DNA from 2 places in the Rhizobium sp. KDH_Rht_773_N genome. Region 2 is predicted to be linked to the other one. Evidence: riboswitches for the same ligand, from Rfam matches in the RefSeq annotation. Region 2 holds a riboswitch; the other holds the start of a gene.
What was found. A riboswitch is a leader RNA that binds a small molecule or an ion and turns the genes downstream of it on or off. The one in region 2 is predicted to bind ZMP and ZTP.

Region 1: another riboswitch for ZMP and ZTP. It lies ahead of ACU8HS_RS08150 (LysE family translocator); the one in region 2 lies ahead of ACU8HS_RS17130 (bifunctional folylpolyglutamate synthase/dihydrofolate synthase).

The regions. Positions count from the first base shown of each region.
Region 1 is NZ_CM129525.1:1,593,334-1,597,518, reverse strand. Features, by position in the region: gene ACU8HS_RS08160 (type II secretion system F family protein) at 1-462, shown strand, start outside; gene ACU8HS_RS08155 (type II secretion system F family protein) at 478-1,461, shown strand; ZMP/ZTP riboswitch at 1,494-1,573, shown strand; gene ACU8HS_RS08150 (LysE family translocator) at 1,647-2,282, shown strand; gene ACU8HS_RS08145 (tetratricopeptide repeat protein) at 2,284-3,117, opposite strand; gene ACU8HS_RS08140 (leucyl aminopeptidase family protein) at 3,258-4,185, shown strand, end outside.
Region 2 is NZ_CM129525.1:3,471,445-3,475,629, forward strand. Features, by position in the region: gene nthB (nitrile hydratase subunit beta) at 1-261, shown strand, start outside; gene ACU8HS_RS17110 (nitrile hydratase accessory protein) at 248-619, shown strand; gene ACU8HS_RS17115 (anti-sigma factor family protein) at 630-1,415, opposite strand; gene ACU8HS_RS17120 (RNA polymerase sigma factor) at 1,412-1,927, opposite strand; gene ACU8HS_RS17125 (COG4315 family predicted lipoprotein) at 1,938-2,318, opposite strand; ZMP/ZTP riboswitch at 2,489-2,569, shown strand; gene ACU8HS_RS17130 (bifunctional folylpolyglutamate synthase/dihydrofolate synthase) at 2,596-3,885, shown strand.

The DNA of each region.
Region 1 (4,185 bases), 1.9 Mb from region 2:
GACGCGATCCGCCTGATCGCGACCGAGGGTGTCGAGCCCGTCAAAAGCGAATTCCGCCGTATCATCGAGGCGCAGCAGGTGGGCCTCGGCATACCCGAAGCCTGTGCCCGCATGACCAACCAGATGCCGTTGCAGGAAGTCAACTTCTTCGCGATCGTCATCGCCATCCAGTCGCAGGCCGGCGGCAACCTGTCGGAAGCGATCGGCAACCTTTCCAAGGTGCTGCGCGACCGCAAGAAGATGAAGGCCAAGGTCAAGGCGCTGTCGATGGAGGCCAAGGCGTCCGCCGTCATCATCGGCTCCCTTCCGTTCATCGTTGCCCTGCTCGTCTATCTGACGTCGCCGCAATACATGATGATCCTGTTCACCGATCCGCGCGGCCACTTCATCATGGGCTTTTCGGCGGTCTGGATGTCGATCGGCATCTTCGTGATGCGCAACATGATCAATTTCGATATCTAGCGGGGGCAGGGCAGCATGTCGCAGGAACTCGCCGCAACATTGACCGATCCCGCCACGATCATGGCGGTGCTTGTCGCCATCGCCGTCTTCGCCACCTTCTACACGCTTGCCGTTCCCTTTTTCGAGCGTGGCGATCTCAACAAGCGCATGAAGGCGGTTTCGACCGAGCGCGAGCAGATCCGCGCCCGCGAGCGCGCCCGCCTGAACGCCGATGCCGGCAGCAAGGCCACGCTCAGGAGCCAGAACAACCGCTCCGTCCGCCAGATCGTCGAGCGTTTCAACCTGCGCAAGGCGCTGGTGGACGACAACACCATGAACAAGCTGCGCGCGGCCGGCCTGCGCTCGGAAAACGCGCTGAACACCTTCCTCGTCGCGCGCTTTCTCCTGCCGTTTCTGTTCCTGGCCGTCGCCGCCTTCTGGATGTTCGGCCTCGGCAACCTTGCCGACAAGGGCCTGCCGATACGGCTCTTCATCGTCATCGGCATCGCCTATGTCGGCTTCTACGCGCCCAACATCTATATCTCCAACCGCATGGGCAAGCGCCAGCACTCCATCAAGCGCGCCTGGCCGGACGCGCTGGACATGATGCTGATCTGCGTGGAATCGGGCATTTCCATCGAAGCGGCCATGCGCCGCGTCTCCGAGGAGCTCGGTGAACAGTCGCCGCCGCTTGCGGAAGAAATGGTGCTGACGACGGCCGAGCTCTCCTTCCTGCCGGATCGGCGCGTGGCGCTCGAAAACCTGGCAACCCGCACCCAGATCGATCTCGTCCGTTCGGTCACGCAGGCGCTCATCCAGGCGGACCGTTACGGCACGCCCGTCGCGACGGCCTTGCGCGTGCTTGCGCAGGAAGGCCGCGACGAGCGCATGAACGAGGCGGAAAAGAAGGCGGCCGCCCTGCCGCCCAAGCTCACCGTGCCGATGATCCTCTTCTTCCTGCCGGTGCTGGTCGCTGTCATCCTCGGCCCCGCCGGCATCCAGGTGGCCGACCGGTTCTGACGCTTGCCGCCGGAAGGGAATCCGGCTAGCGTGCGCCTCCGCGTAACTGGCGAATGAGATGGACGACCATCGGGAAGCGCGGATATTGCTGCCGCTTGCCTGGGCAATCCTCGATCGCTTGAGCAATTCCGGCAGGGCCGGACGCCGCCATTGCCTCGCGAATTGCGTGAAAACGGAGCTTCGCCATGTCTTCCTTCGGCATTTTTATCAGTATTATCAGTGCTTTGATGATCGGCGCGATGAGCCCCGGTCCAAGTTTCGTCGTCGTCTCGCGCATTGCCATTTCGCGTTCCCGCTTTGACGGGCTTGCGGCCGCACTCGGCATGGGCATCGGCGGCGTGACCTTCGCCATCCTTGCCCTTGCCGGCCTGACGGCGCTGCTGTCGCAATTCGAATGGCTCTATCTCGTGCTGAAGATCGCCGGCGGCGCCTATCTGGTCTATATCGCCTTCGCGATCTGGAAGGGCGCCAGCCAGCCGCTGGCCCTTTCGGATGGCGACCTTGCCGGCCGAAGCATGCCGGCGCGCAGTTTCACCACCGCAATGCTGACGCAGCTGAGCAACCCCAAGACGATCGTGGTCTATGCCAGCATCTTTGCCGCACTCCTGCCCAAGGCCGTGCCGGTGGAGCTGCTGCTGGCGCTGCCGGTCGGCGTCTTCCTGGTCGAGGCGGGATGGTATGCGATCGTCGCGCTCGCCTTTTCGGCGCGGCAGCCGCGCAAGGTCTATATCGCCGCCAAGGCCTGGATCGACAGGGCCGCAGGCGCGGTCATGGCCGGCCTCGGCCTGCGCCTCATCCTCTCGGGGCTGAGCAGCAGATAGGTCAGTTGGTACCGGCGGCGGCAGGCGACGTCGCGTCCTTTGCCGCCAGCTTCTGCCAGGAATTCTGCTGCGAAAGCATGCCGCGCAGGTAGGCGACGTTGGCGTCGGCCTGCTGCGGCGAAAGCTCGCGCCGCGCGATCTGCTCGGCCTCGGGAAAACGGCCCTGCAGGCCGACGACGAGGGCCAGGTTCTGGCGCACGCGGCTGTCGGCGGCGGGCTGGCCGGCGGCCGAGCGCAGGTAGGTTTCCGCCGTGCGCAGATCGCCTGTCAGAAGATAGGACATGCCGAGGTTGGAAAGCACCGACGGTTCGTTCGGCTGGATATCGAGCGCGTCGCGATAGCGCTGGCGCGCATCGTTCGGCCGGCCCATCTGGTCGAGGATCGCCCCTTCCGCCGAAATCAGCCGCCAGTCGGGCCGATCGGGCGTCTGTGCCCTGCCGATCGTGTCCAGCGCCTGCTGCAGCTGTCCGGCGGCCGCCTGTGCCTTGCCGTAGGCGGCAAGCACGGTGCGGTCTTCGGGATTGGCGATGGCGACCTGCTGCATGACGGCAAGCGCCTGCGCGTCGCGTCCGTTCATGCGCAGCAGATTGGCATAGGTGACGCCGTTGACGGGATCGCGCGGGTTCTTCTCGTAGGCCTGGCCGACACGGTCGGTGGCTGCTCGCAATTCGTTGGCGTCCATCTGCTCGACCGGCTTGTCGAGCTTCGGGATGGAACCGGTCGTCATGCGATCCTTTGCCGTCGTCGAACAGCCGGCAAGCGCCAGCACGACGAGGATAGCGGCGCTTGCCTGCAGAATACGTTTGTTGAGAGGAGTGGAGGCCGAGACGGGCATTGCGCGATCCTGAATGAAATCGGCGCCTGACCTCAAAGCGGAACAGGGAAAGGCTTTGACGCAATCTTCGCTCCAGCAATAGTCTGTTAACCCTAACAGACAGTTAAGAAACGATTCTGCCCCTGCCTCTAAGGACAAACATGGCCCCCTTCCAGTTCATCGAGAGACCGACTCCCTTCAACACCAAGGGCGGTTCGACGTTGCCGATCTTCGCTGTGACGCCCGCCCATATCGAAACCGGCACGATCGATCCGATCGCGCTCGATTGGGCGCGCAAAGCCGGCTACAAGGCGGAAAGCGGCTCGCTGCTGCTGATCCCGACGGAGGACGGCCATCTCGGCGGTGCGCTCTTCGGCCTCGGCACCAACCCGTCGGAACAGCCCTACATCACCGGCAAGCTCGCCCGCGCGCTTCCTGCCGGCGACTGGCACATCGAGACCGCGCCGCTGACGGCCAACCGCCTGACGCTTGGCTTCGGCCTCGGCAGCTACCGGTTCGACCGCTACAAGTCCGAAAAATCCGCCGCCCCGACGCTGATGATTCCGCGCGACGCCGACGGCAACGAGATCAAGCGCCAGCTCGCCGGCGTCTTCCTCGCCCGCGACCTCATCAACACGCCGACCAACGACATGGGGCCGGAGCAGCTTGAAGCGGCGTTCCGCGGTCTTGCCGATCACTACAAGGCCGAGATGTCGGTCATCATCGGCGACGACCTGCTCAAGGAAAACTTCCCGCTGGTCCACACCGTCGGTCGCGCCAGCGCCGATGCGCCGCGCCTGCTGGAGCTGCGCTGGGGCAAGAAGGGCCACCGCAAGGTTACGCTCGTCGGCAAGGGCGTCTGCTTCGATACCGGCGGCCTCGACATCAAGCCGGCGTCCTCCATGCTGCTGATGAAGAAGGACATGGGCGGTGCCGCAAACGTCATGGGCCTCGCGCTCATGATCATGGACGCCAAGCTGAAGGTCGATCTGCGCGTCATCATCCCGGTCGTCGAGAATTCCATCTCGTCGAACGCCTTCCGTCCCGGCGATATCTACAAGAGCCGCAAGGGGCTGACCGTCCAGATCG
Region 2 (4,185 bases):
GTCGGCGAGACGGTGAAGACCAGGAATTTCAATCCGGCCACGCATACGCGACTGCCGCGCTACGCCCGCGCCAGGACAGGCACGATCGAGGCGGTTCAGGGGTCCTTCGTCTTTCCCGACGACAATGCGCATGGCAAGGGCGAGAACCCGCAATGGCTCTATACGGTCGTCTTCGACGGCAGCGAGATCTGGGGCGAGGGCGCCGACCCGTCGCTGACGGTCTCGATCGATGCATGGGAGAGCTATCTTGAGCGTGTGTGAGCTGCCCTCCCAGCTGGCGCAATCGCCCGGCCTGCCGAAGTCACCGGAGGGTGATCCCGTCTTCCCGGAGCCCTGGGCGGCGGAAGCCTTCGCCATGACCGTGCATCTGCACGAGAAGGGGCTGTTTGCCTGGAGCGAATGGGCGCAGGTCCTGTCGAAGGAATTGCACAGGCCCGGCCGGGCCGAGGACGGCAGCGACTATTTCGATTGCTGGGTGGCGGCCCTTTGCGATCTGCTCGTCAGCCGCGGCGTGGCGGATGCCGACGTGATCCTCGAGCTGCAGAAGAGCTGGCAGCGGGCGGCAGAGGCGACGCCGCACGGTAGGCCGATCGAGCTTGCCAACGATCCGCTGCGGTGAGGTTGCCGTCTTACGACGGGAACTGCCGGTAACATTCCTCGGCCACCTTGCGCAGCATGTCGCGGGAGATTTCGCCCGTCACCGCATAACCGAGTTCGCCGTCGATCCAGTAGAAGGTCTCGACATCGCTGGCGGAAGCGAAGCGGAAACTCGTCGTCCTGTTTTCCTTGTTGCGGCCGACGATGACGGTCAGCCGTTCGCCGCCCTGGTCCTCGTACATGAACATGGCGCCGGGCCGGCCGTCGACCGGCAGCAGGCGGCCGCCGACCAGGTGGAAGCCGAGCGATTGCAGGTCCGGCACCTTGAGATCGGGGATCGCCAGGCGCTTGCCGAGCCAGGTCGCCAGATGCGCCTCCTCGTTGGCGAAGACCTCGACCGGGTGGCGCACCTCGCTCGCATAGACGAGGAAGGCGGTCTCGGCCTGTTTCGGCAGGGTCTCGGATTCGGCCAGCTGCAGCGGCGGGCGCTCGAAGAGCGGCGGGACGAAACGGTCGCTGAGGGCGCCGAGCGCAAAGAGCGTGACGGCGGCGGCGGCGAAGGCGGCGCGCATCGCCCAGCGGGAGGCCGGCTGCCTGGCCGGTGTCACCATGCGGGGATCCGTCTCGCGGCTCTTCTCGTAGCCTGCAAACAGCGATCTGATGCCGGCATTCTGTGCCTGCCAGCCAGCGACCATGGCGGCCTTTTCGGGGTTTTCGGCAAGGTAGGCTTCCACGCGGGCGCGGGCAGCCTCGGGCAATTGCCCGTCCGCATAGGCGTGCAGGTCCGCTTCGGTCACGGCAGGGTTGGTCTCGTTCATTTCGGTCTCCGAAGCGTAATCACGTTATCGGCTTTCATATGTTCGCTCATGCGCTGGCGCGCGCGCGACAGGCGCGACATGACAGTGCCGATCGGAATGTCCAGCATGGCGGCGACTTCGCTGTAGCTGTAGCCCTCGATGACGACGAGCATCAGCACGGCGCGGTAGTCTTCCGGCAGGCTGTTCAGCGCCTGTTCCAGCCGCAGGCGCTCCAGCGGGTCGCCCTCGGCATCCGGACCGGCCATGCCCTCGGCGGCGTCGAGTTCGACCAGCCGGTCGCGGGGGCTTGCGCGGCGGGTGTTGCGGTAGAGGTTGGTCATCGTCGTCAGGACCCAGCCGCGCAGGTTGATGCCGCGCCACTGGCCGCGCCGGGCCAGAACCTTTTCCACGCAATCCTGCAGCAGATCCTCGCCTTCGGCATCCGAGCGGGTGAGGCTGCGGGAATAGCGGCGGAGCGAGGGAAGGAGGGCCAGGATCTGGCCCTCGAACGTTTCGGGTGGGGGCGTCTTCACGCTTGCCTCATCAGGGCTTTGCCAGATCCCAGACACCGCCGACGCCATCGCCGGTAATGTCGCCGGACTTGGTGTCCTTCACCCAGTAATAGAGCGGCATGCCGTCCTTGGCCCACTGCTTGGTTCCATCCTTGCGTTCGACGAGCGAGTATGCACCATCGGCCTTGGCATCGGAAGCGGCCAGGAAGGGCGGCCAGTTGGCGGCGCACTTGTCGTAGCAGTTCGTAACGCCCTTTTCGTCCTTCTTGTAGGTGTAGAGCGTCATGCCCTTTTCACCGGCAAGAACCTTGCCCTTGGCCGTTTCGACTTCGGTGACGGCGGGGGCGGCGAAGGCTGCGCCGGCGGTGGCAGCGACAACTGCCAGCACGGACAGGAATTTCACGGACTTCATGGTCTCTCTCCTCGGGTTAGGCACGCATTCTTGCGATACCGGAGATGAGACACGGCAGGCCGCGGTTTTATTCCCCCTTTTTTGAAGGCCCGTTTGCTGCCGGCGTCGCGGCGGGCACGCTCGATGGCGCTTCGCAGGCTAGGCAGACGATCCGAAAGGTTCTAGTGTCGCGCAGCCTGCGTGACTGGCGAGACAGATGGAAAACCATCGGGGAGCGCAGGTTGCCGATGCCGCTCGCCTGGGCACAAAAGTAACCTTCGTAATGTGTGCCATGCCCATGCAAAACCAGAATCCCCGCCTTATCGAAGCCCTTTCGCAACTCGACCAGCTCACCAACTGGGAACAGCGCCCGCGCGGCGAAATGCGCGTCGGGCTGGAACCGATCCTCGATCTCTCCGCCCGGCTCGGCAATCCGCACCGCGCCTTTCGTTCCATCCATGTGGCGGGCACGAAGGGCAAGAGTTCGACCTGCGCGCTGATCGAGGCGGGGCTGCGCCATGCCGGCATTTCCGTCGGGCGTTATGCCTCGCCGCATGTGGAGCATATTTCCGAGCGCATCAGCGTGAACGGCAGGCCGGTCGAGGAAGGCGCGCTTGCCGAGGCGCTGTTTCTTGCGCTCGATGCCCTGCGGGCGGCGCGGGCGGAAGCGACGGCCGCGGAGGCCGCGACCTGGTTCGACCTGCTGACCGCCGCGGGCATCCTGATTTTCCGGGATGCCGGCATAGAATGGGCGGTGGTCGAGACGGGGCTCGGCGGGCGGCTGGATTCGACCAATATCGTCGACAGCGACGTTTCCGTCATCACCAATATCGGGCTCGAACATACGGAAATCCTCGGCAGGACGCGCGCCGCCATCGCCTTCGAAAAGGCCGGCATCATCAAGCCGCACTCGGCCGTCGTCACCCCGCTTGAGGCGGAGGACGAAGCCGGTGCGGTGATTGCGAAGCGGGCGGCCGAAGTTGACGCGCGGCTGATCCGGCCGGACTTTTCCGGGCTGAAGACGATTGCCGAACGCAATGTCGCGGTCGCCGCTGCGGCGCTCGACGTGCTCGGAGAAGGCGGTGTGACGGCCCGCGAGGGCAGGGCGGTCGGCGGCTGGCTGATCGACAGGGACGCCGAGCGGGAATCGCAGCTGCCGGGACGGCTGGAACGGTTCACCGTGCCTGTTGCCGGCCGGCGCGTTTGCGTCATGCTCGACGGGGCGCATGTGCCGTTCAATCTCGAGGCGGTGCTTGACGATCTCTCCGGCATGGACGGGTTTTCCGGCCGGGGCATCGCGGTCGTCGCGCTTGCGGCGGACAAGGATGCGGCGGGGCTTCTCGACGTTATCAGCCGATACGGCGTCTCGCCGATCTTCACCTCGGTTTCCAACCGTTTCCGTTCGCCGGCCGAACTGCAGGCGCTTGCCGGCGAGATCGGCCTTGCGAGCGAGGTGATCGAGGACCCCCAGGCCGCCTACCGGCGGGCGCTCGAACGGGCGGCCGCATCCGGCACATGGGTCATCCTGACGGGATCGCTCTATCTCGCCGGCCTGTTGCGCGAGCGGGTGATCGGCGAGGCGCGCTAGCACCTGGGAATTCGCTGTTGGCGAAGCACTGGAGCAGCGCCGCGCCGCCGAAATCGTTTACGGCGCGGACGCGCAGCGTATCCTTGACCGCTTTGCAGACAATTCGGCGAAGCTCGGGGCTTAAATCGACATCAGGGAGGGCGGCTATCTCAGGATATAGGTTAAGACCGGACAAGACCGAACGTTGCGATGCTTGTCAGCTTGCCGGATGACAGTGCCGGTGACGGCTCCGTCCGGGTCTATTGCCCGCAACTGCGTCCCCGGCTTGCAATCCGTTTCGCGATTGGCATATTATGCCAT